4 regions of the Candidatus Endoriftia persephonae genome follow, and region 1 is predicted to be linked to each of the others. Evidence: predicted binding sites of a transcription regulator. Region 1 holds the regulator's gene; each other region holds the start of a gene.
What was found. Region 1 encodes FliA, which starts transcription of late flagellar genes. Its sites were predicted from a motif close to GCTAAAGTTNNNNNNNNNNCNGCCGATA; they were not measured.

Region 2: L0Y14_RS07215 (methyl-accepting chemotaxis protein) is a predicted target of FliA. The motif match lies at 5,530-5,557, and genes of this name have one in related genera.
Region 3: L0Y14_RS08505 (methyl-accepting chemotaxis protein) is a predicted target of FliA. The motif match lies at 3,389-3,416, and genes of this name have one in related genera.
Region 4: L0Y14_RS11755 (methyl-accepting chemotaxis protein) is a predicted target of FliA. The motif match lies at 3,332-3,359, and genes of this name have one in related genera.

Annotation. Positions count from the first base shown of each region.
Region 1 covers NZ_CP090569.1:2,727,711-2,735,083, reverse strand. Annotated here, with positions in the region: gene fliR (flagellar biosynthetic protein FliR) at 1-48, shown strand, start outside; gene flhB (flagellar biosynthesis protein FlhB) at 52-1,185, shown strand; gene flhA (flagellar biosynthesis protein FlhA) at 1,279-3,375, shown strand; gene flhF (flagellar biosynthesis GTPase FlhF) at 3,463-4,740, shown strand; gene L0Y14_RS12330 (MinD/ParA family protein) at 4,727-5,614, shown strand; gene L0Y14_RS12325 (RNA polymerase sigma factor FliA) at 5,611-6,360, shown strand; gene cheY (chemotaxis response regulator CheY) at 6,469-6,843, shown strand; gene L0Y14_RS12315 (protein phosphatase CheZ) at 6,929-7,373, shown strand, end outside.
Region 2 covers NZ_CP090569.1:1,607,142-1,614,514, forward strand. Annotated here, with positions in the region: gene L0Y14_RS07205 (EAL domain-containing protein) at 1-318, shown strand, start outside; gene L0Y14_RS07210 (PAS domain S-box protein) at 403-3,759, shown strand; gene L0Y14_RS07215 (methyl-accepting chemotaxis protein) at 3,827-5,431, opposite strand; gene L0Y14_RS07220 (TIGR04283 family arsenosugar biosynthesis glycosyltransferase) at 5,943-7,007, shown strand; gene ppsA (phosphoenolpyruvate synthase) at 7,107-7,373, opposite strand, start outside.
Region 3 covers NZ_CP090569.1:1,896,961-1,904,333, reverse strand. Annotated here, with positions in the region: gene L0Y14_RS08515 (MotY family protein) at 1-167, shown strand, start outside; gene L0Y14_RS08510 (hypothetical protein) at 249-671, shown strand; gene L0Y14_RS08505 (methyl-accepting chemotaxis protein) at 713-3,316, opposite strand; gene L0Y14_RS08500 (ABC transporter ATP-binding protein) at 3,479-5,284, opposite strand; gene L0Y14_RS08495 (hypothetical protein) at 5,291-5,674, opposite strand; gene L0Y14_RS08490 (GGDEF/EAL domain-containing response regulator) at 5,789-7,373, opposite strand, start outside.
Region 4 covers NZ_CP090569.1:2,599,051-2,606,423, reverse strand. Annotated here, with positions in the region: gene pip (prolyl aminopeptidase) at 4-954, shown strand; gene dtd (D-aminoacyl-tRNA deacylase) at 951-1,388, shown strand; gene L0Y14_RS11765 (MBL fold metallo-hydrolase) at 1,481-2,431, shown strand; gene rbr (rubrerythrin) at 2,514-3,092, shown strand; gene L0Y14_RS11755 (methyl-accepting chemotaxis protein) at 3,611-5,566, shown strand; gene hisB (imidazoleglycerol-phosphate dehydratase HisB) at 5,757-6,350, shown strand; gene hisH (imidazole glycerol phosphate synthase subunit HisH) at 6,383-7,024, shown strand; gene hisA (1-(5-phosphoribosyl)-5-[(5-phosphoribosylamino)methylideneamino]imidazole-4-carboxamide isomerase) at 7,028-7,373, shown strand, end outside.

The sequences.
Region 1 (7,373 bases):
GAGGAGGGCTTCCAACTGGTAATGCGGCTGCTGGCCGTAACGAGGTGAACTATGGCCGAAAATAAGGACGGCCAGGAAAAAACAGAACAACCGACAGCGAAACGCATGAGCGATTCGCGGCGCAAGGGGCAGGTGCCGCGCTCACGGGAGCTCAACACCATGGCGGTGACCCTCGGTGGGGTGATCACTCTGGTGATGATGAGCGGTCACTTCGCGCAGGAGCTGCGTGACATCATGAGCAGCGGCTTCACCATCAGTCGGCAGGAGATCTTCGATGTCAGCAGCATGCTGGTGCGCCTGACGGAGAGTCTGCAGAGCGCCTTCATGATGCTGCTTCCCTACTTCCTGGTAATGGTCGTGCTGGCAGTGGCCAGTTCGGTGGTACTGGGTGGGTTGGCGGTCAGCAGTGAAAACCTGATGCCGAAGCTGAGCAAGTTGAGTCCGCTGAAGGGCATCAAGCGGATGTTCTCCGCCAAGGCGCTGATCGAGGTGGTGAAGGCGATCGCCAAGTTTGTGCTGATCGGCGGGCTGACTGTTTTGCTGTTGTGGAACACTCTGGAGAACTACCTGCAGCTGCACGAAATGGACCTGCACCAGGGCTTCGATCTGATCAGTAGTCTGGTCGGCTGGTCGGTGATCTTGCTCGCCTCGACCCTGATCCTGATCGCCGCCATCGACGTGCCGTTTCAACTCTGGGATCACACTCGGCAGTTGAAGATGACCCGCCAGGAGGTGCGCGATGAGATGAAGGAGACCGAGGGTCGCCCCGAGGTGAAGAATCGGATCCGCAGCCTGCAGCGGGAGATGGCGCAGCGGCGCATGATGGAGGAGGTGCCGAAGGCGGATGTGGTGGTGACCAACCCGACCCACTATGCAGTGGCGCTGCGCTACGACCAGGATCGCATGCAGGCGCCAAAGCTGGTGGCCAAGGGCAGCGAACTGGTGGCGTCAAACATCCGCCAGGTGGCCGGGGAGTCGCAGGTGCCGATCATCGAGTCGCCGATGCTGGCCCGCGCTATCTACTTCAGCACCGAGCTGAACGAGTCGATCCCCGCCGGGCTCTATCTGGCGGTCGCCAAGCTGCTTGCCTACGTGTTTCAGCTGAAGGCCTATGACGAATTTGGTGGTGAGCCGCCTGAGGTGCCGGAGGATCTGCCGGTGCCGGAAGATCTTCGGCACGACTGATGCGTGGAGGACAAATAGGTTGGGCCGTGCCCGACATGCGGTGGTGGCAAGGTATGGATGTGGCGGTCATGGGCTGCCCTATTTCAGGTTGATATGATGGACGCAACAGCGATTCTCGATAATGTGAAGCAGGTGGGAGCCCACGGTCTGGGTGCCCCGCTGGTGGTGGTGATGCTGCTGGCGATGGTGGTGATCCCGCTGCCGCCGTTCCTGCTCGACCTCTTCTTCAGCTTCAATATTGCCCTCTCGCTGGTGGTGCTGCTGGTGGTGGTCTACACTCGCCGGCCGCTGGAGTTTGCGGTGTTTCCCAGCCTGCTGCTGATCGCCACCCTGCTGCGACTGGCGCTGAATGTTGCCTCGACCCGGGTGGTGTTGCTGGAAGGACATCATGGCGGTGATGCGGCCGGCAAGGTGATCGAGGCGTTCGGCGCGTTTGTCATCGGCGGCAACTATGCAGTGGGTCTGGTGGTCTTCCTGATCCTGGTGATCATCAACTTCGTGGTGGTCACCAAGGGTGCCGGTCGAGTCGCGGAAGTGAGCGCCCGCTTCACCCTGGATGCGATGCCGGGCAAGCAGATGGCGATCGATGCCGATCTCAACGCCGGGCTGATCGATCAGGATGAGGCGCGCGCACGGCGCATCGAGATCTCGTCGGAGTCGGAGTTCTACGGCTCGATGGATGGCGCCAGCAAGTTTGTGCGGGGTGACGCCATCGCCGGCATCCTGATCCTCTTCATCAATATCATCGGTGGTCTCGCCATCGGCATGGCGCAGCACGGCCTCGATTTCTCTACGGCGCTGCAAAACTATGTGTTGCTGACCATCGGTGATGGTCTGGTGGCACAGATCCCCTCACTACTGCTTTCGACCTCGGCGGCGATCATCGTCACTCGGGTCGCCAGCAGCGAGGATGTGGGTGGGCAGATCATCACTCAGCTATTCGCCTCGCCCAGGGCATTGGCGGTAGCGGCCTCGGTACTGTTGCTGATGGGGATCATCCCCGGTATGCCTAACTTCGTCTTTCTGCTGTTCGCCGCCGCAGCGGGTGGTGGTGCCTGGATGATCCACCAGCGCCAACAGCAGGCGGCGGAGGAGGTGCAGGTGCCCGCTACCTCGGAGCCGTCACCGGAGCAGCGTGAGCTGACCTGGGACGATGTGCAGCCGGTGGATGTGATCGGCCTAGAGGTGGGCTACCGGCTGATCCCGCTGGTTGATCGCAACCAAGGTGGGCAGCTGATGAATCGTATCAAGGGGGTGCGGCGCAAGCTCTCTCAGGAGATGGGTTTCCTGATCCCCTCGGTGCATATTCGTGACAACCTGGACCTTTCGCCCAACGCCTATCGCATCACCATTAACGGCGTGATCAGCGCCGAAGCGGAGATCTTTCCCGACCGTGATCTGGCGATCAATCCAGGGCGGGTGTTTGGTGAGCTGCAGGGCACCTCTACCAAAGATCCCACCTTTGGTCTGGATGCGGTCTGGATCGACCATGAGCAGCGCGACCATGCCCAGACGTTGGGCTACACGGTGGTCGATGCCAGCACAGTGGTGGCGACCCATCTGAGCGAGATCCTGCACAACCAGGCCCATGAGTTGTTGGGTCATGAAGAGGTGCAGCAGTTGCTAGATTCGCTCGGCAAGACCGCACCGAAGCTGGTGGAGGATCTGGTACCCAAGCTGCTCTCCTTGAGTGTGGTGCTGAAGATCCTGCAGAACCTGCTGGCGGAACATATTCCGATCCGCGACATCCGCACGATTGCCGAAACCTTGGCGGACCAGGCGCCAAGAAGTCAGGATCCTGTCATTTTGACGGCGGCAGTCAGGGTTGCGCTCTCTCGAGGTATCGTCCAGCAACTCATTGGTTCTAATGCGGAAATTCCCGTGGCGGTGCTTGAGCCGGGTCTGGAACAGATATTGCAGCAGACGTTGCAGACCTCGGAAGAGGGGCAAGCTGGGTTTGAACCTGGCTTGGCAGAGCGGCTACAGGCGGCGCTGGCTGAGACCAGCTCCAGCATGGAGGCAGAAGGAATGGAGAGCATTTTGTTGGTGGCAGCACCGATCCGCGCCTGGATGGCGCGCTTCGCCAAACATGCGGCCCCGGGCATGCACATCCTCTCCTACAACGAGATTCCGGACAACCACCAGGTGAAAGTGGTGTCGACTATCGGCGGAAACCATGCGGAAACCTAACAGGCAGGCTGGGACAGAAAAGGGGAGCAAGCCACACAAGGCTAGCGTTCCTTTGAATGGACGGCCTGTCCAGAAGGATTGTGGACGATGAAGATCAAGCGGTTTTTTGCTCCCGACATGCGAACTGCCCTGCGCAAGGTGCGTGAGACGCTCGGTTCAGATGCGGTGATCCTCTCCAATAAGCGGGTGGATGGCGGTGTCGAGCTGGTGGCGGCGATGGACTACGACGAGGCGGCATTCACGCCCGAGCCTGAGCCTGAGCCACCGGCGATGGCGGATGTTCGCCCCCTGAGGCCGCCACAGTCGGAAGTGCCTAAAAATGAACCCTATATCGGCGAGCGGCATGAGCCGCCGGCACAGACACTGAAGCTCGATCAGCTGCGTCGCCAGCGTCAGCCTGCGGCCAAGCGGGTGGAGTGGAGTCAGGATCCGCTGCTGCAGGAGATGCGCCGTGAGATGTCCGAGCTGCGTCGGATGATGGAACTGGAGCTCTCCGAGCTGACCTGGCGTGACTTGGGGGAGCGATCACCGCAGAAACAGGAGCTGATGCGGCAACTGATGGAGTTGGGGCTGAGTGCCGATCTCTGCCGCAAGCTGGCCGAGCGGGTCGATGCAACGGAGAGCCCGGAGCAGGCTTGGCGGCAGGCGATGTTCCACCTCATCGGCGAACTGCCGGTGATGGATGGGGATATGTTGGAGCAGGGCGGCGTGATTGCCCTGGTGGGGCCAACCGGGGTGGGCAAGACCACCAGTATCGCCAAACTGGCGGCGCATTTCTGTCTGCGCCAGGGTTCCAGAAGTCTGGCGCTGATCACCTGTGACAGCTATCGCATTGGTGCCCAGGAGCAGCTGCATAACTACGGCCGGATCCTCAATGTGCCGGTGCGTTCAGCCGCCAGCGCGGATGAATTGAGCGATGCGCTGCATACCTTCTCAGGCAAGCGGTTGGTGCTAATCGATACAGCGGGCATGAGTCAGCGAGATCTGCAGTTCAGTGAACGACTGTCGTTGATCACCGCCGGCAACCATCCGGTGACGACCCTGCTGACCCTCTCCGCCACCACCCAACGTGCCGCGATGAACCATGCGGTGAACGCCTTCCGTGTCGCCAATCCGGTGGGGGTGGTGTTAACCAAGATGGATGAAGCGGCATCCCTGGGCGGGGTGTTCAGTACCCTGATCGAGGCCGGGTTGCCGCTTGCCTTTACCACTGATGGGCAGCGGGTGCCGGAGGATCTGCATCTGGCAAGGGCTCACACGCTTGTCAGTCAAGCCATCGAACTCGCCCAGGAGGCAGGGGAGGTGCTGGATGAGGCCTACCTGGCTCTCGCATTTGGAGGAACGGGTGAACATGCTCATGTCTGATCAGATCGAAGACCAAGCCGCCGGGTTACGCCGCATGGTGAATCCCGAGCCGGTGCGAGTGATTGCCGTGACTGGCGGCAAGGGTGGGGTTGGCAAGACTAATATCTCGGTCAATCTGGGGGTGGCGATGGCGGAGATGGGGCGGCGCGTGATGTTGCTGGATGCGGATCTCGGGCTGGCCAATATCGATGTGATGCTCGGCTTGCATCCCGAGTTCGATCTCTCCCATGTGATGCGCGGCGAGCGCCGCCTGGAGGAGATCCTGGTGACCGGCCCTCACGGCATGAAGGTGGTGCCAGGGGCCTCCGGTGTGCAAAAGATGGCCGAACTGAGTACCGCGCAGCATGTCGGTCTGATCAATGCTTTCAGTGAGCTGGCCAACGATGTCGATGTACTGCTGATCGATACCGCTGCCGGGATCTCCGACCAGGTGGTCAGTTTTAGTCGTGCGGCGCAGGAGGTGGTGGTGGTGGTCTGCGATGAGCCGGCCTCGATCACCGATGCCTACGCCATCATCAAGCTGCTCAACCGGGAACACGGTGTCAGTCGTTTTCGGGTGCTCGCCAACATGGTGAGAACGGTGCAGGAGGGGCGTGATCTCTACAATAAGATGTGTCGGGTCACCGACCGTTATCTGGATGCGATGCTTAGCTACATGGGCAGCATTCCTTATGACGAACAGCTGCGCAAAGCGGTCAAAGCACAGCGGCCGGTGGTGGATGGTTTCCCGCGTTCAAAGGCTGCACAGGCATTCAAGAATCTGGCGAAGAAGGCCGATACTTGGCCGCTCCCCACCGGGGTTAGTGGTGATCTGCAGTTTTTTGTTGAGCGTCTGATCCAGTTTTCAAGTCAATACGGGGAGAGTGCAAGGTGAACGGCTTGGCGAGTTACACGGCCATTCAGAACGATCAGGAGCACGATGATCTGGTGACCCGGCATGCGGGGCTGGTGAAGCGCATTGCCTATCATCTGATGAGCCGTCTGCCGCCGAATGTGCAGGCAGATGATCTGATCCAGGCGGGTATGCTGGGGCTGCTGGAGGCGAGTCGCAACTACGACCCCACCCAGGGTGCCAGTTTTGAGACCTATGCGGGGATTCGCATTCGTGGCTCGATGATCGATGAGATCCGTCGCAGTGACTGGACGCCCCGCTCGGTACACCGCAAGGCGCGCATGGTCTCTGATGCAATGCGCGAGATCGAAAATGCAGAGGGGCGGGATGCCCGTGATGTTGAAGTGGCTGAGGCGCTCAACCTGTCACTCAAGGAGTATCACCAGATCCTGAAGGATTCCACCGGCTCGAGGGTCTTCAGCCTGGATGAGCTGACCGCGGTCGGCGAGATCAACATCACCCCTGCCACCGGCAAGAATACCTATGAAGGGCCGTTTGAAGGGCTGCAGAAAGATGCGTTTAAGAATGCGCTGGCGGAGGCGATCGCCGGTCTGCCGGAGCGTGAACGGCTGGTGATCTCCATGTATTACGACGACGAACTCAATCTGAGAGAGATAGGTCAGGTGCTTGGTGTGAGTGAATCCCGGGTCTGCCAGATCCACAGTCAGGCTACGCTACGTTTGCGTTCGCGTCTGAGCGAGTGGCTGACTTTGGTGGAAGAGGAGTGAGTCTCAATGGTCGGAACAGAACGGTTTGGGGGGAAGTCAATGCTGCAACGCACTTCTTCCAGTCTTACAGTGGCGACACAGTGATGGGAGGTTGCCTTGGATAAAAATATGAAGATTCTCATTGTGGACGACTTCTCCACCATGAGGCGCATCATCAAGAACCTGTTACGGGATCTGGGTTTTACCAATACCCATGAGGCCGATGACGGGACCACCGCGTTACCGATGCTGCAGAACGGGAACTTCGATTTCCTGGTTAGTGACTGGAACATGCCAGGCATGACCGGCATCGATCTTCTCAAAGCGGTGCGTGCCGATGCCAAGCTTGCCGCTTTGCCGGTATTGATGGTGACTGCCGAATCGAAGCGAGAGCAGATCATCGAAGCAGCGCAGGCGGGGGTCAACGGCTATGTGGTTAAGCCATTTACCGCAGCGACTTTGGAAGAAAAGATCAACAAAATCTTCGAACGTATCGAAGGTTGATGTACTCCAGGGACAGCTAGCGTTGGCGAATGTGTCGTTTGCGTCCATTTTGTCGGTATAGCAGGCCCTAGTCGGGAGAGACCAGATGCAGGAAACACCGGATATTGGTACTGCTCGTCTGGAGACGGCACGTGCTTTGGTCGAAATGCTTGAGGCAGGGAAAAATCAGGAGGCCGAGCAGCTCATCGCAGAGCTGTCGCTGGGAAGAGAGAGCGAGCTATTTCAAGAGGTTGGCCGTCTAACGCGCGAACTTCACGAAGCGATCAACGGCTTTCTGCTGGACGCCCGTATGGCGGAGCTGACCGAGATCGACATCCCCGATGCCAAAGAGCGTCTCAGCTATGTCATTACCATGACGCAACAATCGGCGGACCGCACTTTGACGGCTGTTGAGAAGAGCCTGCCGCTGGTGGCTGAGATGGAAGGGCGGGCGAAACAGCTTGCAGGAGAGTGGGATAAATTCCGTTCTCGACAGCTGAACAAGGACGAATTTCAGGAACTCAGCTTGGCGCTTGATGGTTTTCTAAAAG
Region 2 (7,373 bases), 1.1 Mb from region 1:
CTAGGTGTGCAGCTCTCGGTGGATGATTTTGGCACCGGCTACTCCTCTCTCAGCTATCTGCAGCACCTGCCGGTGGACAAACTGAAGATCGACCGGGCCTTTGTCTGCAATCTGCCCAATGCAGGTAAGGATAAGGCCATCGCGCGGGCGGTGATCGCCCTGGGGCAGGGGCTTGGCTTGCAGACTATTGCTGAGGGGGTGGAGACGGAGGCGCAACGCGATTTCCTTCGACAACATGGTTGCCAGGAGGGACAGGGATGGCTCTTCGGGCGGCCCATGACGTCGAAGCTATTCACCCAGCGCTATGTCGGACATTGACGTGACGGTCCCTTGCCCCTCACTCATCATAACCTCAAGTACTGCCTGTCGCTGGGCGGTGGTCGGACAGTGGAGGAGGCTTCGGTGAAGGCATGGGGTGACGGCCTCCGCCGCACGTTGCTGCTGACCCTGATCTTTGCCCTAGTGGCCGGGCTCTGGTTGTTGGGGGGCGATACTGCTATCAGCGGGCTCTTCCCGAACACTGCTTCTCCCGAATGGCAGGAGGCCTGGAAGGAAGGGCTGCATCTGCTGGTTATCTCGCTGATTTTCTTTCTGCTGTTGCGACGTGAGGCGGCCATTGCCGCGCGCCATCGGCAGGCATTGATAGAGAACCGGGACCACTACCGCCAGTTTTACGCAGAGGCGCCGGTCGCCTATCAGTCTGTCGATTCAAAGGGAAACATTCGTGAGGTCAATCATCAGTGGGAATGCTTGACCGGCTATTCACGGCAGGAGGCTTTGGGCCGCCCCATGCGTAGCTTGATCTCCGAACGGGGACTACCGGCCTTTGATGCGACCTATGCCCGCTTTTTGCGTGGCGAAGATATCGGGGGCACAGAGCTGCTCCTGTGCCATCGTGATGGTCGGGAGCTGATTCTGAAAGTGGAGATCCGTGTGCATCGGGAGTTCTGGCATGGAGAGGCTGGGGATATTTGTGCCAATACATACTGCGCTCTGTTTGATGTCACTGCCCAGCGGCACTCCGAGGAGGCGCTGCGTGAGAGCGAATCCCGGCTGTCGCTGGCGTTGGAGAACGCCACTGACGGTATCTGGGACTGGCATGTTGCGACCGGTGAGACCTATTTCAGCCCGCGTTGGGAGACCATGCTTGGTTTCGAGCACGGCGAGCTGCCGCCGAACTACCGTAGCTGGGCCGATCGCGTCCATCCCGATGACTTGCCATTGGCTGAGGCGGCGCTGGAGGCCCACTTCGCGGGCCGTACCCCAGAATACGCCATAGATCATCGGCTGCGCACCAAGAGTGGCCGCTGGAAATGGATACTTGCTCGGGGACGAGTGGTGGAACGTGACGCTGCAGGCCAACCTTTGCGCATGGTCGGCACCCATGTGGACATAGATCGGCGCAAGTCGATGGAGCAGCGGCTGATCGCCTCGGAGGCGCGCTATCACCTGGTGGCGCAGGCGGGCCGGGTCGCCGCCTGGGAGCTCTGGCCGGAAACTGGGCGCTTGCTGGGGGATCCAATGCTGTTCCGCCTGTTGGGCTACCAGCCTGAAGATCTGAGTGACGCCTGGGCGGAGTGGATCAAACTGGCGTTGCCCGAGAGCCAGCGTCAAATCGAGGAAGAGATTGAACGATTGCGCCGGGGCGATGCGCAGCGGGTCTCCCTTGAGATGCAGGTGCGGCACAAGAGTGGTCGGACGGTCTGGTTGCATTGTAATGGCCGCCTGATGGATGAAGGGGAGGATGGAATCGAACGGGTGCTTGGCATCTGTGTTGATATCAGTGAGCTGCGACAGGCGACGGCCGATCTGCAAGCGAGGGAGACCCAGTTTCAGGAACTGCTCGACTCGCTCAGGGAAGGGGTCTGGGCCGCCGAGCTCGATGGCAGCCGCATCCTCTATGTCAACCGTGCTGTGGAGGAGATCTACGGTCGTCCCGCCAAGGCCTTCGATGAACAGCCGCAGCTCTGGCTTGAGGCTGTGCATCCGCAGGACCGCAAGGGTGTTGAGGAGAGAACTGCCCGCCTCTGGGATGATGGACGGGTCGAGCTCGAGTACCGTATTTGCCATCCTGATGGCGAAGTGCATTGGGTGCTCGACAACAAGTCGGTGATCATGGATGCACAGGGCCGCCCCGTGCGCATCGGTGGCGTGATGACAGACATCACCCTGCGCAAGCAGGCGGAGCAGGCACTGATCCGGGAGCACCTGCAGGCCGAACGCTACCTCGAGGTGGCGGAGGTGATGCTGCTGGGGCTCGACCGAGAGGGGCGTGTCGACCTGCTCAACCGTAAGGGATACGAGATCCTTGGCTATGAGCCGGGCAGCCTCGAGGGGCGGGACTGGTTTGAAACGGTGCTGCCTGACGGGGAGGTAGAGCCGGTCCGGCAGATCTTCGATGAGATCATGCAGGGTCGAGTCGATCTGCATACCTATGTGGAGAATGAAATTGTCACGCGCAGTGGGGAGCGGCGGCTCATTGCCTGGCGCAATGCCACTGTCCGTGATGATGAGGAAAGGATTACGGGCACTTTCAGCTCGGGCAGCGACATCACGGAACTGCACCTGGCCGCTAGTGAACGGGAACGGCTGCGCCGGGAATTGGCACAGGCACAAAAGATGGAGGCGGTGGGGCGGCTTACTAGCGGTATCGCCCATGATTTCAACAATATTCTCGCTAGTGTTCTCGGCTATACCGGTCTGGCAATAGAACGTTTTGCTGGCGAATGCCCGGCAAAGATGAGGGACTATCTGTACGAAGTTCAGACTGCCGGTGAACGTGCCCGGGATCTGGTGGCACAGCTATTGCGATTCAGTCGGGGCAGCGGGAGTGAACCCCAGTGCCTTCAGCTTATCCCCCTCGTTAAGGAGGTGGTGAAGATGCTGCAGGCGCCCATGACTACAGGTATCACCTTTGAGACCGATCTTGATCCTGACACGCCGCCGGTCTATATCGATCCGGTTCAGGCCCATCAGGCCCTGGTAAATCTCTGCATCAATGCCAGGGACGCGATGGGGGGGCGGGGCATGATCCATATTAGCCTGCACCGGTTGGAGCAGGTTCAAGCCGAATGCGCCAGCTGTCACAAGATCCTCAATGGCGAATGGGTGGAACTTTCGGTGAGTGATGAGGGGGTGGGTATAGAGCCGGGGCAGTTAAATCACATCTTCGACCCCTTTTTCACCACCAAGGAGCTGGACGAGGGGAGCGGTATGGGGCTGGCCGTGACGAGGAGTGTTGTTGAGCAACATGGCGGTCATATCCTGGTGAATAGCGTACCCGGGGAAGGTAGTTGCTTTCGGTTGCTGCTGCCGCTCGCCGCCGAAATGGCATTGAAAAACGAAAGGCTTTCGTCGTCGCCTGACACCACCGTACCAGAGCGGATCAGTGGTCATCTGCTGGTGGTAGATGATGAACATTCACTCATCGACTATCTGCAAGACCTGTTACAGAGCCAAGGATGCAGGGTCACGGCAGTGGATAATGCACAGAAGGCTTTGGAGTGCTTTATGGATGCACCCGAATCATTCGATCTGGTGATCAGCGACCAGATCATGCCCAACATGACCGGCAGTGAACTAGCCCGTCGTCTGCTGGCAATTCGTCCTGGGTTGCCGGTTATTATCTATTCCGGCAATAGTGAGAGCCTGGACGAGAAGCGTGCCCATGAGATGGGTATCAGCCGTTTCTTGCGCAAGCCGGTGGAACCCGGGACCCTGTTGCAGGTGGTGGCGGAGTTACTGCCCGCAACCGACTGATCCCCCAGGGGCCACCGCAAGTTGTCGAATGCAATGCTTGGTTTGCCCCCGCCATGCTCAGTTCCCCTCATGTGGCATCGATCCGGAAACGGCTGGCCTGGGAGCGGAGGGAATCTAGCCCCTGGCTGAGCATGCTGCTGACCTGGATCGTCTTGTCCGCTGCCTCGGCGGTTTCCGCTGCCACGGTCCCGATGGTCTCGACATTCCGACTCATGAGCTCAGCGGTCTGTCCCTGTTCCTCCGCAGCAGTGGCGATCTGGGTATTCATGCTGGTGATGGTGCCGATGGCATCGATGATCTTCTCCATGGCATTGCTGGCCTCGACGGCGCGGCTGCTACCCTCGTCCGCTTGGAGCCGGCTCTCCTCCATGGTTACCACAGCCTTCTTCGACTGTTGTTGCAGGCGTTCGATGATCTGGCGGATCTCTTCGGTGGAGGTCTGAGTGCGGGCCGCCAGGGCACGGACTTCGTCGGCTACCACGGCGAAGCCGCGTCCTTGCTCGCCAGCGCGGGCTGCTTCGATGGCTGCATTAAGGGCCAGTAGGTTGGTCTGTTCCGCAATGCCTTTGATTACCTCCAGCACCTGACCAATGGACTGGCTGTCCTGTTCCAGCTCACCGACTACCGTCGCTGCGGCGCCGCTCTGCTGCATTAAGGCATCCATCACATCCGCTAATTGGGCCATTATCCTCTTGCCGGAGACCGCTTCCTGGTTGGTTTCCTCCGCCGCATCCGCGGCTTGGGCAGCGCTGCGGGCCACGTCCTGAACTGCATCGGAAGTGGTGTTCATAGCACTGGATAACTGGTTGATCTCGATATACTGCTTGCGCGCCCCGTTCTGGGAGATCTCGGCCACCGAGGTCAGGTTGATTGCCTCCTGACCGATGTGGATGGCGTCATCGATGACTTGGCGCACCATGTTCCCGATCTCCACCAGCATGGCGTTGTAGGCGCGGCTGGTCTGGCTCACTTCGTTGTCCAGATCGGATTCGGGCATAGGTTGCGTGAAATCCCCTTCGCTGACCCGCAGGAACCGGTTACGCAGGGTCTCGATCGGGTCCATCAGCGTATGCAGGGTATAGATACGGATATTGTTAGTGAAGAGCAGCAGGACGACGATCATGCCGATGGCCCAGCCGGCTCGCAGGAAGACCTGATGGTTGGCCTCTCTCTCCATTAGCTTGACTGCCTGGTTGGCCTCCTCCAGTACTTTTTGGGCTTTTTCCCGAATCGCCTTCAGGCTGTCGAGGGAGGGGGTGGCGAGATAGGCCTCCAAGTGCCGCCGGTAGGCCGACCAGAGTCGGCTGGTCTTTGCCAACTGTTGCCGGATAGCCTCGTTCATTGGCGGGGTGATGCCTGCTTCAGGATCTCCTAGGAGCAGTCGGTGCTGGGAATCCTCGAACAGTGCCAGGGTTTTCTGTACCACCGCCAGCGGTTCCACCCCCTGGACCACCATCAACGCCTCCTTAGCCACTCGCTGGCTCAACATGCGCTGGCGGCCGGCGATGTTGATGGCAGCGGCGTCACTGTCGAGGCTCCAGTAAATGGATGCAATCGAAAACAGACCAAAGGCGATCAGCAGGACATTGAGCGTTAGCAACTGGCTGCGGATGCGCTTGATTCCCACCAGATCCAGGGAGTGTTGGATGAAGCTGCCGATCAGTCTTTTCATGGTTCAGCCTTCTTTTGAGTGCGTTTGAACGGGGCCCGGCTGCATGCCGCCTCGGCGTCAGAGATATCGATTAGTTAAAAAATATCGAATACATCGATATTCGGCGGGAAGAGGCAATACTTTAGGATTACTTTGTCTGACTGGACCTAAAAATAACTGATTGAAAAATATAAAATATATGGCATGAATTATCTGCCAAGCAATGAAAGGAAAAGCATCAAATGAGAATTGCCAAGGTCATCTTAGTTATCTAATAGGTGTATAAATATAATAAATTGCATTGTGGGGCGATTCTAAGATTTTCAATACTGTTTCAAATGACATTTCACGAACAAGACAAGGTCCGTATTTCATTTGGCCACACACTATATTAATGGTCTGATGCAAGCGCAGAGAAAGAACATGGAACGCATGGAGGAGGTGGTTGTAGAAGCCGATGCCCAACGTTTCCAGCAATCCCCGTGGGATCATCGTGCCATCTTGAATCAAGTTGCTATGGTCGCGCTTTTTTATGATCTCTAGCGCTTCTCAACTCAGTGTCATCATCCCAGCTATCGATGAGGAAGATGCCCTGCCGCTGTTACTGAAGCAGTTGTGGCGACAGCAGGATATTGAACTGGAACTGATCCTAGCCGATGGCGGTTCGCGGGATTCGACCCTGTCGATCGCCAGCGCCCACGGGGTTAGGATTGTGGCAACGGATGCGGGGCGGGGGCGGCAGATGAATGCTGGTGCCGCCGTCAGCTCTTCTCCGTTTCTGCTGTTCCTGCATGCGGACTCGGGCCTGACTGATGAGCGGCAGTTGGCTGATGCCTTGGCTGCGCTCAAACAGGCGATGCAGGCGCGTGGCCAGCAACGCATTGCTGGCCATTTTCGACTGAGTTTTTGCCGCAGCCGCCCCGGTCAGGGGTTCGTCTACCACTACTACGAAGAGAAGAGCGCCCTCAATCGGCCGGAGTGTACCAATGGCGATCAGGGGTTTCTGCTGCCGAGCAGCCTGTTCGATGAACTCGGTGGGTTTGATGAGTCGCTCTGGTTTCTGGAGGATCAACGCCTGGCCGAGACGATCCGCAGCAAAGGAGAGTGGATCACCCTGCCGGGTACCCTGGAAACCTCGGCGCGCCGTTTTGAGCAAGAGGGGCTGGGTCGGCGCATGATCCTCTCGGCACTGATCATGAATTTTCACGCTATCGGCCTGGATGCTTTCTTCGAGCGTGTCGCAGCAGTCTATCGTAACCAGTCGCAGACCGGGCAGCTGCAGCTGGCACCGATCTTCCGCTTAATTGATGCGCTGAACCGGGAGGCTGGTAGTCGCGTGGCCCGACATCGCTGGCTGGCGTCCGGGCGTTATGTGCGTGGTCATGCCTGGCAACTCTTCTTCCTGTTCGATCTGGTGCTGCAACGGCTGTTGGGGGGCCGCCGCCGGCCCGGTCTCTGGCTGCATGACCGTGTGTTCCGGCCGCTGACCGATTTTATGCTCTTCGACTGGCTGACAGCCGGCCTCGCTTGGCTCTGGTTCCACGCCAGCTGGCGCCTGTTTCGCCGGCTGGAGCGAGGCCAAACGGGGCGCGACTAACCTTAAAATATAGGGCGGCCCGTGGCCGCCGCGTGTCATCGATTAAAATCAAGGATGATGTCGTGCACAGCCCGATCTATAGCTTGGTCGCTGCAGCTTCTAGCAACTTTGGGTGGCCAGCGACTGCCAGGTGCTGACCACCGTGTCCGGGTTGAGGGAGATGCTGCTGATGCCTTGTTCCAGCAGCCACTGGGCCAGATCCGGATAGTCGGATGGACCCTGACCGCAGATGCCGACATACTTGCCCTGCTCGCGGCAGGCTGTGATCGCCATGCCAAGCATCTTCTTCACCGCCGGGTTGCGCTCATCGAACTTGTCGGCGATCAGCGCGGAGTCGCGATCCAGTCCCAGGGTCAGCTGGGTCAT
Region 3 (7,373 bases), 830 kb from region 1:
TCTCTGAGCGTCGTGCCATGGCGGTCAAAGCCTATCTGGTCGAACAGGGGGTGGAGCAAGCAAGACTGGCAACCTTCCACTACGGGGAGTCCCGTCCTAAGGTCCGTAGCCGCAGCCAAAAGGCCCGCGCGAAAAACCGCCGGGTGGCGATTCTCCTGAGCAAATAGGGGCGCGGCAGGATAACCTTGCCGGACGGTTTGCATCTGCCGTGTGCTCAAGCACAATGCTCCCTTTTCTGGGAGGTTGACATGGGGAGTCGGTTATTTTGGCTGTTTCCTGCGCAGTCGCGTTATCTGCCGGGACATCGCTGGATCAATATCACGCTGCGTACCCTGCATCTGGTTGGCATTGCCGGTATCGGCGGTGGCTTTTTCTATGCTGCCGAGGGGGATCTATGGAAATCCTTTCTCTGGCTGACCCTGGTCAGCGGCCTGTTGCTCAGTCTGCTCTTCATCTATGCCAACGGCATCTGGCTGCTGCAGTTGCGTGGTCATGTGATCATGCTGAAGCTGTTGTTGCTCTATGGGGCGACGCTCTGGCCTGAGTGGGCACCCTGGCTGGTGGTCCTGGTTGTGATTCTGTCAGGTTGGATCTCCCATGCGACTGGCGATGTTCGCTACTATTCCCTGTTCCATCGCAGACGCCTGGAACGGCTGGACCCTGACGAGTGAGGTTCGCCGACCTTTGCCTGTGTAACCCGGCCCCCTCAGGATTACTGGATGCGGAAGAATCCGATCCGCTGCTGCATATCCAGGGCCTTCTGCTTCATGGCGGCAGAGGCGCTGGATGTCTGTTCCGCTAGCGAGGCGTTCTGTTGGGTCATGGCGTCCATGTTGGTGACAGCATGGTTAATCTGATCGATTCCCGATGCCTGTTGCTGGCTGGCGGTGGCGATCTCCGCAATGATGTCGCCAACCTTTTTTACCCCGCCAAGGATGTCTTCCAGCGTGGAGCCTGAGCGGTTTACCAGTTCAGAACCACTCTGTACTTTTTCGACTGAATCCTGGATCAGCGTCTTGATCTCCTTTGCCGCGGTAGCAGAGCGGGAGGCAAGGTTGCGCACCTCCATAGCGACAACGGCAAATCCTCGGCCCTGTTCTCCAGCGCGGGCTGCCTCCACCGAGGCGTTGAGTGCCAGCAGGTTAGTCTGAAAGGCGATCTCGTCGATCACGCCGATAATCTCTGCAATGCGGTTGGAGGCGGTGTTGATCTCCTGCATCGCCTGAATCGCCTCGCTGACAACCTTTCCTCCCTCTTCAGCGTGTTGCCGGGCGCTGGCAGCCAGCTGGTTGGCCTGTTGTGCATTGTTGGCGTTGTTGCGCACGGTGCTGGTGAGCTCCTCCATGCTGGAGGCGGTCTCTTCCAGGGAGGAGGCCTGCTGTTCGGTGCGGCTCGAAAGTGCCGAGTTGTCACGGGTGATATCAGCCGACTGCGCGGCGATCATGTCGGTGGAGGTGTGGAGTTCCCTGATCACCTGTTGCAGATTGTCCAGGGTCTGGTTTACGTCCTCTTTGACGGTGCCGAATGTGCCCTGGTATTCGCCGTTGATCGAGTGGGTGAGATCGCCCTTGGCCATCTTGCTCATTGCGCGCTCGATGTCGCTGAAAACGTTGGAGAGCTGCTCCATCAGTTTGTTGAAACCGGTGCCGAGTTGCAGCAGGAAACCGCTTTTGCCGGTCAGGTCGATGCGCTGCTGCAGATCGCCGCGACCGGCGGCCTCCACCAGGGCGTCGATCTGCTCTTCGACCAGGATCTGATCGGTTCGGTCCACCCACTGGGTGACCCGGCCGCGATATTCGCCCTGATCATCGTAGACTGGCGAGGCGATCAGGTGCAGCTTGTGGCCGGTGATTTCGGTGTCGTACTGCTGTTGAGTGTCGAGGCGGGATTGATAGGCCTTCACCAGGGCGGAGTCGGTAAACAGACTGCTGAGTGAGCTGCCGATCATCTGTCGATGGTCAAATTCAGGCACTTGCTCTCGCAGCTGAGGCGCCATGGTTTCAAATAGACTGATTGCGGCTTGATTGATGTAGATCAGCTTGTTCTGGTCATTGGAGACGGTGACCGGGCTGGAGACGTGGTCCAGCGCGTAGCGGATGCGCAGATTCTCCGCGGCGATCTGCTGCTCTTGTTCGATCCGCTTGCGCAGATCGGCCTGCATGGTATTGAGGGATTTGAGCAGAGCACCGGTCTCATCCTGCCGGCTGGTATCGATGCGGTTATCGAGATTGCCTTTGGCGATGCCGTTGGCGATCCCGACAGCGCGCATTAGTGGGCGGGTGATGTTGTTGGCAAGCAACCAGGCAAGTAGCGCTACCAAGATTACTACCAGCAGGCCGAGCAGCAGAAAGCTAAGTCGGCTCTCTTCGTAGATCGTGGTGGTCTCCTGCTGGGCCGTGTCGATAGCCTGGCGCTGGTGGGTGATCAGCTGCTCGATCGAGCTGTTGATGTGGTTCAGCAGGGGGGTCAGTTTGGAACGTATCAGGTAGGCATCGGAACGCCAGCGGTCACTGCCGTGGAGTTCCACCAGTTGCTCCAGGTTTTCCAGGAACATTGGCAGACTAGCGCTGAAGTTTGCGTAGGCTTCCTCCTGCTCAAAATTGAGCAGATCTCCTGACTCAGCGAGGGCCTCGGTCTGTTGGAGCACCCTTTCGGTATAGATCTTCAGGTTATCGAGGGCGGACGAGGTGCGGAACGCAAGATAGAGGCGCAGTTCGTTATTCAGGTTGGCCCAGCTGAATCTGAGGGCATTGATTTCGGCCAGGAATGCCTTGCGCTCTTCGCTGGCATCCTCCGACTCTTCGGCAAGGATCATCTGGCCGAGTTGCTGGATCATTTCACGAAATATGGGGTTGATGTGTTCGCTGGCGTAGGCGATGGCCGGGATGTTTTCGTTATCACTCTGGGCCAGGGTGAGCATTCTTTCGCGAAACCCTTTGAATTTGACGATATCCGATGTGATCGCAGCGACCAGCTGGATGCTGGCTGGGTCGTTCTGGATGGCCGGAAGCTTTCGCAGTGCCTGCAATAACTCAGTGACCTTGGTTAGCCCCTCCTGATAGGCGGCCTTGTGTTGGGGCTCTTTGCTCAGCAGGTAGAAGCCTAGAGCTGAGCTGGTGCGCTGCAGGCTGGTGGCGATCTCCATCGAGCGTAGCACGGCGGGCTGGGCATGGTTGACTACCTGGTTGACCTGATCGTGCACGCCCGAAAGGCTGCTGATCGCACTGCTTCCCTGGATTACCAGAACGATAAGGACAAGGCCAAAGGCACTGAAGAGTTTGTGTCGAATGGAGAGGTTGTTGATCACCATTAACATGGTTTTCCCCGCAGTGTTATCACCGCCAGACTCCATGCGGTTTGAGTATATAAGAATGACGCTCTTGCCGTGTATCGACTCCCCTTGATGATTCTTTAATTGGCGTTTTTTGGTTTTTTTGCTTGGGCTGGAGAAGGTGGGCGTTGGATGGTCGGTGCGGTGTCAGGTGTTTTCCTGGCGTCCATAGAGCGAGTAGTAGAGGCCGTCGTTCGCGATAAGCTCCTCGTGGCGGCCCTGTTCTACGATGCATCCATCTTCGAATACCAGTACCCGGTCGGCCTGGCGAACCGCACTCAGACGGTGGGCGATGATGATGGTGGTGCGGCCCTGTAGAAACGCCTGCAGAGCAGCGTGCAACTTGCCCTCGGTGGTGGTATCCAGTGCCGAGGTCGCCTCGTCGAGGATCACCACCTTAGGGTCGCTGAGCACCATGCGGGCGATCGCCAAGCGCTGGCGCTGGCCGCCGGAGAGGCGCACCCCGAAGCGGCCAATCAGGGTGTCGAGCCCCTCATGCATGGCAGTGATGGTCTGATCCAGCTGGGCTACCTTGAGGGCTTGCCAGAGTGCTGGGTCCGATATCTCCCTGCCCAGGGTCAGGTTGAGTCGCACGCTGTCGTTAAGCAGCGCCGGGTGTTGTAGCACGGTGGCGACATTGTCGCGCACCCGATCCATACCAATCTGCTCGACGGGTATGCCGTCAAATAGGATCTGGCCGGAAGAGCTGGGATAGAGCCCGAGCAGGATCTGCACCAGGCTGGTCTTGCCGCCACCACTGGCGCCGACGAAGGCGACCTTCTCACCGGCAGCGATCTTCAGCGAGACATCATGCAGCACCTGTGGGCCATCACCGTAGGCAAAGCCGATTTGTTGAAGTTCCACCGAGACGGTTTGCTTGCCTGTGAACGGATCTTGCTGGTGGGGGAAGCGGGGTTCAAGTTCGACCTGTAACAGGCGATTGATCCGGGTCAGCGCCGCCTGGGCGCTCTGGAAGGCGTATTGCACACTCAATACCTCCTGCACCGGTCCCATCATGAACCAGAGATAGGCGAACACTGCCAGCATCTGGCCGATGCTGAGATCGGAGTAGAGCACCATCAACATGCTCAGGGCGCGAAAAACGTCGAAGCCAAACAGGAAGATGACGAAGGAGAGTCGCCCGGCGGCGTCGCTTTTCCAAGTGAAGGCCGCTGAGTGGTGGCGGATCTGGTCGGCCTTATCGATGATGCGCTGGATGTAGTGGTGCTCGCGGTTGCTGGCGCGGATCTCCTGAATTGCATCGAGGGTCTCCTGGAGTGATTCCTGGAACAGCTGGTAGGCGGAGTTCTCCTGCTTCTTCAGCCGCTTCACTTTGTGCGCGAACAGGGTGGTGAACCAGATCACCAGGGGGTTGAGTAACAGGATAAACAGCGCCAGCTGCCAGTTCATCCAGAGCAGCACCACCGCGGTGCCGAGGATGCTTAGCACCGCCACCAGAAATTTGCTGGTGGTGATGCTGACAAAGTTGTCTACCGCATCCAGATCGGTCACCAGATGCGAGGCGACGGTGCCGCTGCCCAGGGTTTCGTAGGCAGACATGGAGATGCGCTCCAGCCGGCAGAGCAGATCGCGGCGGATATGGAACACCACATCCTTGGCGATACAGGTAAACTGGCGAGTCTGCCAGACTCCCAACAGCAGGGCGATCAGCCGCAGCAGGATGGTCAGCAGCAGAACGGCGCCGATGTAGAGGAACGGCCCATGCCATGCGCTGGGGAAGAGCTGATCCATGATTGCCACTGCCCGGCCTGGCTGGTCTAGCAGTACCTCATCCACCAGCAGCGGGATCAGCAGCGGAATTGGCACCGCGACGATTGCGCCAAGGATGGCGATCAGATTGGCGGCCAGCAGCTCACGCCGGTGGCGAAGCACCATGCTCGTCAGTTCATTCCAGCTGTAGTCGTTACTGCGTAACCGGGGCGGCATGGACATCCGGGATCAATCTTCGTAACAGCGCTGATAGGCCTTCAGTTGCCGTAATACGGCAATGCGGCGGCGCGCTTGCAGAATCCGTTCGTGTTCCTGGTATTCGACATGAGCGGAGTAGGGTAGATAGGCGTAGAGCGCAGGATGGAAGATGCTGCCACCCAGCAGTGAGCCACCATGTAGCGGATCTTCGTAGAACTTTGGCTTGTAGGAGTAGGTGTGGGGCTCGAACAGAGCGATCTCCCGGTCGAGATCGGTGCAGCTGAGTTGTTCGTCCCCTGGCCTGAAGATGAAACCCTCAGGACGGTAGTAGTAGCCTGGCTTACTCTCCTCGGCCAGCAGGGGCGAGAGGTTAAGCAGTAGCAGCAGGACGATCGGTTGTAGCCTGACTCTCATGGTGGGTGTCCCAGGGTGGTTTCAGCTAAACTTGTGTCGCCTGCTCCTGTCAACAGCCTGTTGCCTGTGGGAGAAGAGTCCAACCAAGTGGCAGTCTGGGGCGCAGCTGTCGGATTAGTGGAGCACTGATTCGTTGAAGTCGTAGCTCAGATTGTTTTCCGGGCGCTGCACAAAGTTGCCCTGGACAAAGTCCGCATCGCTGCTCCAGAGCTGCGCGATACTACGTGGATCTTCCACCTGTGGAGCGATTACTTTTATCTTCAGTTCGTGCGCCAGGCTGATCAACTCCTTGAGATTCTCGGCTGAGCCGTCGAGCATGCGGCGGTCGAGTTTGATATAGCGGATGTTGACGTGCTTCATCACTCGCTGACAATCCGGGGTGCCACGCACACCAGTCAGCAATACGCTGATGCCCATCTTGGCCAGGGTATCGATGCAAATCTGGGCGGGTTTGATATTCTGCACCACTGCTGAAACAGGGAATTCAAAGGTCAGATCCCCTTCATGCAGATTGCCGATGCGGTGCTGATCCTGCAGCCATGCCATCCGCTCCATATTTGTCATCAGCTCCACCGATTGCGAGACAAACAGGTGGATAGCCATATTTTTGCGGCGGTGTTCGTGAATCATCCCCAGCGCCTGCTGGGTGGTCCAGTGGTCGAGTTTGCTGATCACCCCTATGCGTTCCGCAGTGGGAATGAATGCGGCGGCGGTAAGCAGCTCACCATCGGGGGCCTGCAGACGGATCAACGTCTGGTAGTGGGGCGCGGCGCTGCCCTGCAGTGCCACCATGGGTTGATAGTAGACCTGGAAATAGCGATTCTTCATCGCCTCCTGGATGAGAACGGCGATTGAGTCGTTCTTGTCCTGGGCGTCCAGTTCAGATTTGGAGGGGGTGTAGAGATGGACCTGATTGCCCCCCTTTTTGAGCGCCTTCCGGCTGGCCCCCAACGCCCTGGAGATGATGGTTTCTGGGTCCATTTTAAAATTGTTGATGGGACAGATGCCAGTGCTCAGGGTGACCCCGAGCGATTTGTTGTCGACCTCGATGATCTGCTCTTCGACCTTGCGGCCGAGCTGTTCGGCCAGTTGCTTCAGCTCGTCTATCGAAGAGCGACTGGCCACCAGAGCGAGGCTGGCATCGCCGAAACGGGCCAGCACATCGTGGGGTTGCAGCTCAATGGAGATGGTTTTTCCAGTGTCTGTAAGCACCGCATCCATGCCGCCGATGCCGACGGCGTCGAGGATCTCTTCTGGAGAATCGATCTCGAGATAGAAGACCGCCGGCACCTCGTTCGAATCTTTTCCTGAGGATTGCAGCGCGGCGATACGTTCAAAAAGATATGAGCGCGAGTAGAGATCGGTGGCAATGTCGCGGCGGCTGGGGGTGCCGCTTTTGCGCAGGATCGCACGTGCCCGCTTGATGCGGTTTCGCACGGTAGAGATGAGGTGTTTGGGGCCGATCGGCTTGGCAAGAAAATCTTCGCCGCCAAAGCTCAGCGCCATCAGTTGTTTATCCAGATCCTGCTCACCGGAGAGGAACACGATAGGGGTGTCGACATACTCCGGTTGTTCACGGATCACAGTGGTCAACTCGGTGCCGCTGGCGCCGGGCATGTAGAGATCCATCAAGATCAGGTCCGGCTTGAAGGTCTGCAGTGCCTCCATGACCCGCAGTGGATCGGTGACGGCGTGGGTT
Region 4 (7,373 bases), 130 kb from region 1:
TGCATGACGGACCTGTTTCCTGAAATCGCCCCCTATATCAGCCATCAGCTGCCGGTTGATGATCTGCATACCCTTTACATAGAAGAGGTGGGTAACCCACAGGGGATTCCAGCTCTGTTTCTGCATGGGGGGCCAGGCGCTGGCTGCGAGTCTTACCATCGGCGCTTTTTCGATCCGAACCGCTATCGGGTCATCCTGTTCGATCAGCGCGGATGCGGTCGTTCCACGCCGCATGCGGAGTTACAGGCCAATACCATCGACGATCTGATCGAAGACATCGAGCAGATTCGCAACCATCTCGGAATTGAACGGTGGCTGCTGTTTGGCGGCTCCTGGGGTTCGACCCTGGCGCTGGCCTACGCTGAACGGCATCCGCAGCGGGTCAGTGCGATGATATTGCGTGGCATATTCCTCTGTCGTGAGGAGGAGATCCAGTGGTTCTATCAGCAGGGGGCGAGCCGGATTTTTCCGGACTATTGGCAAGACTATCTGGCGCCAATTCCGCAGGAGGAGCGTGGCGATCTGCTCAATGCCTACCATCGGCGTCTCACCGGCAGTGACGATATCGCCAGGATGGCCGCTGCCAAAGCCTGGTCGGTTTGGGAGGGCCGTACTGCCAGCCTGCTGCCCAACGACGCGGTGGTCGATTTCTTCTCTAGTCCGCGTAATGCTCTGAGCATTGCCCGCATTGAGTGCCACTACTTTGTCCACCAGGCGTTTCTGCGCCCCAACCAACTGTTGGAAGAGGTGGACAGGCTGAAGGATATTCCCGGCGTCATCGTGCATGGCCGCTATGATCTGATCTGTCCGCTCAGCTCTGCCTGGGAACTGCATCGGGCCTGGCCGGGTAGTGAGCTGCAGGTGGTTGCAGATGCCGGACACTCCGCCACCGAGCCAGGTACTCGCCAGGCGCTGGTGGAGGCCACCGAACGGTTTGTCGGGGAGCTGGCATGATCGGGCTGTTACAGCGGGTGAGTTATGGACGGGTCAGCGTGGCGCAGCAGTTGATCGGTGAGATTGGTCGGGGGCTGGTGGTGCTGGTCGGTGTGCAGCAGGGTGACGACTTGGCTCTGGCTGAGCGCCTGCTGGAACGGCTGTTGGGTTACCGGGTCTTTCCCGACGCGTCTGGGCGGATGAACCTCAGCCTGCGCGATGTTGAAGGCGGCCTGTTGCTGGTGCCCCAGTTCACCCTGGCTGCGGATACCCGCAAGGGGATGCGTGCCGGTTTCTCCAGCGCGGCATCTCCGGAAGAGGGGCGGCGGCTGTTTGACTATCTGGTTGAACGGGCGGATGCAGAATACGCCCAGGTTGCCTGCGGCCGGTTTGGTGCTGACATGCAGCTGGAACTGCTGAATGATGGGCCGGTGACTTTCTGGCTTGAGAGCTGATGACGTACCAGCCCGGGATCTGATATATCCTGTTCCGAGGTGCTGTTGGGCCTCATTGATACTATAACGACTATGTTTTTTTGGAGGATGGTATGAGACAGATGTTGGGGTTGTTGCTGGCATTTTTTGTTGTCGGCCCGGTGCTGGCGGAAGGACGTGGCCCGGCGGTGCGCGACTATCCTGCGGTGAAGGTGGCAGATGGCGCCTATGTGATCCAGGGTCCATTGGGACACCCGTCGGTGGAGAATCAGGGGTTCATGAATAATCCCGGCTTTATCGTTGGCAAGGATGGTGTGGTCGTCATCGACCCAGGCTCCAGCGTGCAGAGCGGTGAGATGGTGATGCGGCAGATCCGCAAGGTCACCGATCTGCCGGTGGTGGCGCTGATCGACACTCATGTCCACGGCGACCATTGGCTCGCCAACCATGCCTTTCACCAGATCAATCCGAAGATTCCGACCTACGGTCATCCGAAGATGATCGAGAAGGTTGAGCAGGGTGAGGGGGATAGCTGGATTGCGCTACTCAAGCGACTCACTGAAGGCGCCACCGATGGCACCGGAATCTACGCTCCCAACCTAGCGGTAAGACATGGCGATGAGGTGGAACTGGCCGGGATCAAGTTCCAGTTCCTCTATGGCGAGAAGGCCCACAGTGACACTGACCTGATGGTCTTCATCCCGGAGAAGTCGCTAATGTTTCTCGGTGACAACGTGATGAACAATCGTTTCGGCCGGATGGATAACGGCACCTTCAAGGGTAATATCGCCGCCATCGAGATGGCGATGGCAAGCGGCGCCACGGTGTTTGTGCCGGGTCATGGGCCCACTGGGGATATCGCGGTGCCGCAGGCCTTCCAACGCTATCTCTCCATTTTGCGTGAGGAGGTGGCGAAATACCTTGATGAGGGGCTGAGTGACTTCGAGATGAAACCCAAGGTGGTTGAGGCCCTGGCGGAATTCAAGGATTGGGTCGATTTCAACGCAGAGGTGGGGCGTCACATCAGCGTGGCGTATCTGGAGGTCGAGGCGGAGATGTTCTGAAGGCTGTGTTACGCCCTGTCCCTCGAACGTAGCTGTTTTCTGGCTGATGCCAATTAAGGTCCCTGGCGAAAGGAGAATATTGATGAGCCGTAGCATTAAAGGTACGCAGACCGAGAAAAATCTTTTGATCGCCTTTGCCGGTGAGTCCCAGGCGCGTAACCGCTATACCTACTTTGCCGGGGTGGCGCGTAAAGAGGGCTTGGTGCAGATCTCCCATATCTTTGAGGAGACTGCGAATCAGGAGAAGGAGCACGCCAAGCGCTTTTTTAAGTTCCTCGAAGGTGGCGAGGTGGAGGTCACCGAGACCTTTCCTGCGGGCGGGATCGGCACTACTCTGGAGAATCTGCGAGCTGCGGCGGCAGGTGAAGAGCACGAATGGACCAGCATGTACCCCGAGTTCGCCCGGGTTGCCCGGGAAGAGGGGTTTGAGCAGGTGGCGATGGCCTTTGAGGCGATTTCGATCGCGGAAAAGCAGCATGGCAAACGCTACACGGATCTGGCGGACAACCTCGAAGCAGGACGTGTCTTCAAACGCAACGGCAAGGTGGTCTGGCGCTGCCGCAACTGCGGGTATCTGCATGAGGCAGAGGCGGCGCCGGATCTCTGTCCCGCATGTCTCCATCCTCAAGCCCATTTTGAGCTGCTGGGAGAGAACTGGTAGGTCGTCTGCCTGCAGTCCGGAGGGCTTGAGCGGTGTCTTTCTGGCGGGGGGGTGACAAGCAATGGAAGCCCCTCAACTGACTCAAGCCGAATGGGTGGCGTTCTGCTGAGCTGCTGCTAATCCTTCCTATTGTTGCCATCCCCGGATTTTCCGGGAGCGTGGCAGTCATTCCACCATGCATTCAGCCGATGATGAACGTCATCGGCTGTGTCATTGGCCTGTTCGCCTTTCTTCGCCAGTCTAAAGTCCCTGTACCTTGTGTCGATATTGTGAAGCAGACTCATCTTTCGGGTGATTAAACCGAGTCGAGGTGCTCTTCATGGTTGGGGATACAAACAGACGTATCGAGGTGGTTGGTGATGCATAAATTCCTGGATAAATTCTCCGTCGGCAAAAAAATTCTCATTATCAGCCTCTTTTTTGCACTCGCTTTGGTAGGTGTTGTTGTTTACACCGTAGCGACTCTGAATCAGCAAAAGGCAGATTCCACGGTTATCAACATCGCAGGGCGGCAACGTATGTTGACCCAGAAGTTCACCAAGGAGCTGTTCGACGATCTGGGGCGGAGTCGAAGCGAGCAGTCAGTTAGATCTACCGATAAGACAAAAAAGCTGTTTGAGGTCTCCTTGGCTGCGCTAAGGGATGGGGGCGAGACTTTCTCCGACCTGGGAATGAAAAAACCGCTGTCCTTACCCCCCAACCAGAATGAGGAGATCGAGGCAAAACTTGCCGTGGTTGCCAATCAATGGAGTGCGCTCCAAGTGGCCGCTGAAAAACTGCGTGTGCTTGAGCCGGCTTCACCCGAGTTTGAAAAAGCGTTGGCACGGGTACGGGATCTCAATATTAAGACCCTGAAGAATATGAATGCGGCTGTTGGTATGTTGGCTGCCGCTTCCGCCGGAAAAGTCAGTGCCATGATGACTGCCGAGTGGCTGATATTGATCGTTGTGCTGGCCATCGGTATCTGGTTCAGCCTGCTGGTTTCCAGGGCAATCACCCAGCCGCTTGCCCGGGTGGTGGAGGCGACCGGGAAAATCGCCAATGGTGATCTCAATATTGAGATACGGCAGTTGAAGATCGATTCCAGAGATGAAGTGGGAGCACTGGCGAACTCCTTTACCACGATGGTGAAGGTGCTGCGTGGTCTACAGCAGGAGTTGACCGGCATGACCGATGCGGCACACGCGGGGCAGTTGGACAAGCGTTGCGATACTAGGCAGTTCAAGGGGGCCTGGGCGGGGTTGCTGGATGGGGTCAACAACATCACCGAGCAGTTCAGTGGGCCGCTGATCGAGGCCTCCGGCTATCTCGACCGCATCAGCCACGGGGATATTCCAGAACCAATCGAGACGGAATACCGCGGCGACTTCAATCAGATCAAAGATAGCGTCAATCGCTGTGTCGCGGCGGTAAACGGTCTCTTAGATGAATCCGGAGAGCTAATCGCCTCGGCACAGCGGGGCCGGCTTGATGTGAGGGGTGAGACCGGTCGTTTCGAGGGGAGTTGGCAAGAGCTGATTGTGGGTCTCAATGCCATCTTTGATGCGATTGTCGAACCGGTCAAGGGTACCCGACATATGCTGCAACAGCTTGCCGAAGGTGACCTGAGTGAGACCATGTCAGGGAAGTTCGAAGGTGAATTCGGCATGCTGCAGGAGAACGTGAATTCCACCATCTTGCAGTTGCGGGAGACGGTGGGCCCGATTCAGGAGGCGGCGGATCTGATCAACACCGCATCAGATGAGATCGTCGCCGGCAATTCCAACCTCTCCGCACGCACCGAAGGCCAAGCCAGCAGTCTGGAACAGACCGCTTCCAGCATGGAGGAGTTGACCAGTACGGTAAGAAGCAATGCCGACAGTGCCCAGCAGGCGAATCAGCTTGCTGCCAGTGCACGCCAGATGGCGGAGCGGGGTGGTGATGTGGTCAGCCATGCCGTGCAGGCGATGAATGATATCAACGAATCAAGCACCCGAATCGCCGAGATCATTGGCGTGATCAATGAGATCGCCTTTCAGACCAACCTGTTGGCGCTGAATGCCTCGGTCGAAGCGGCGCGCGCCGGTGAGCAGGGCCGTGGTTTTGCCGTGGTTGCCACCGAGGTGCGTAATCTTGCCGGTCGCAGTGCAACCGCCGCCAAAGAGATTAAGGGGCTGATCGAGGACAGTGTCAACAAGGTCGAAGCAGGCTCCTCTCTGGTGAATGAGTCCGGCGAGACCCTTAATGAGATCATGGTTGGGGTAAAGAAGGTCGGTGACATCATCGCCGAGATTGCGGCTGCCAGCCAGGAGCAGTCGCAGGGGATAGATCAAGTGAACCAGGCAGTCACCAGCATGGACGAGATGACCCAACAGAATGCGGCACTGGCAGAACAGACCGCCGCGGCTGCAGCGTCGATGAGTGAAAAGGCCGACGAGATGGAGCGTCTTATCGGTTTCTTCAGGCTGCAACCAGCAGATGAGAGTGCTGCTTAAAGCAAAACAGCCCGTCAATGAACAATTTCTGGGAGTTGAGCCCCAACACCCAGCTTTCAGCGGATAAGAGCTACACTGGTTGGTCTGACTGCTGGCCGATTGGTTTTTTTTGCGGACAGCCTGCTAAAATGCGCCCTTTTCCGGGCGGGCCTTCCTGCCTGGGTGATCAACCAGCGGGAGCCCATTTCCCATGCAGCGTCGTACAGCACAGGTCGAGCGCAATACCCTCGAGACCCAGATCAGCATCAGTCTGAATCTGGATGGTACAGGTCAATCGAGCTTTGAGACTGGCGTGCCGTTTCTCGACCACATGCTCGATCAGGTGGCCCGCCACGGCCTGATCGATCTACAGATCCAGGCCAAAGGCGATCTGCACATCGATGCCCACCACACAGTGGAGGATATCGGCATCACCCTCGGTCAGGCGCTGGCTGAGGCGGTGGGCGACAAGCGGGGCATCCGTCGCTATGGGCACGCCTATGTGCCGCTCGACGAGGCGCTCTCCCGCGTCGTCGTCGACTTCTCCGGCCGCCCCGGCCTCGAGTACCAGGTCGACTTTACCCGCGCACGCATCGGTGAGTTCGACGTGGATTTGTTTCTGGAGTTTTTCCAGGGGTTGGTCAACCATGCCGGCATCACCCTGCATATCGACAACCTGCGCGGCATCAATGCCCATCATCAGGCGGAGACGGTGTTCAAGGCCCTGGGCCGGGCGCTGCGCATGGCGCTGGAACCCGACCCGCGCATGGCGGAGGCGATCCCTTCCACCAAGGGTTCGCTCTAAACCATTTTGTAACTCAGACAGGCAGTTTTTGAATGGCACAAAGCATCGTTGTCATCGACTATGGCATGGGAAACCTGCGCTCGGTCGCCAAAGCGGTGGAGCATGTGGTGGGCGAGGATGATCAGGTTCTGGTCACCGACGATCCCCAGGCGATCCACGACTGTGACCGGGTGGTCTTTCCTGGTCAGGGCGCGGCGCGCGACTGCATGGCCGCCATCTCCGATCACCATCTGAATCAGGCGGTGCTGCAGGCGGCCAAGGAGAAACCATTCCTCGGTATCTGCATGGGGCAGCAGGTGCTGCTCGAACAGAGTGAAGAGAACGGTGGCACCGAGCTGCTTGGTCTGTTTGCCGGCGAGGTGCGCCACTTCCCCGGTGGCCGGGGGCCGGACGGCGAGCTGCTGAAGATTCCCCACATGGGCTGGAACCGGGTGAGTCCCAGCCGTGAGCATCCGCTCTGGTCGGGGATCAAGGCGGGTAGCCGTTTCTACTTTGTGCACAGCTACTTCGTCGATCCGGAAGAGAAGGATCTGGTGATGGCCACCACCGATTTCGGTGTCACATTTGCCAGTGCAATCGGCCGCGACAACCTCTTCGCGGTGCAGTTTCACCCGGAGAAGAGCGCCGATGACGGCCTGCGATTGTTGACGAATTTTGTGAACTGGAAGGTATAAGACGTGTTACTGATCCCTGCAATCGATCTGAAGGATGGCCAGTGTGTACGCCTGCGCCAGGGCCGTATGGAGGACGACACGGTCTTCTCCGACAACCCGGTGGAGATGGCTGGGCGCTGGGTGGCGGCGGGTGGTCGCCGTTTGCACCTGGTGGACCTCAATGGCGCCTTTGCCGGCGAGCCAGTCAACGGCGAGGCGATCCGCGCCATTGCTAAGACCTATCCCGATATGCCGATCCAGGTCGGTGGCGGCATCCGCGACGAGGCCACCATCGAGGCCTACCTCAACGCCGGGGTCAGCTACTGCATCATCGGCACCCAGGCGGTGAAGGAGCCGGAATTCGTGGCCC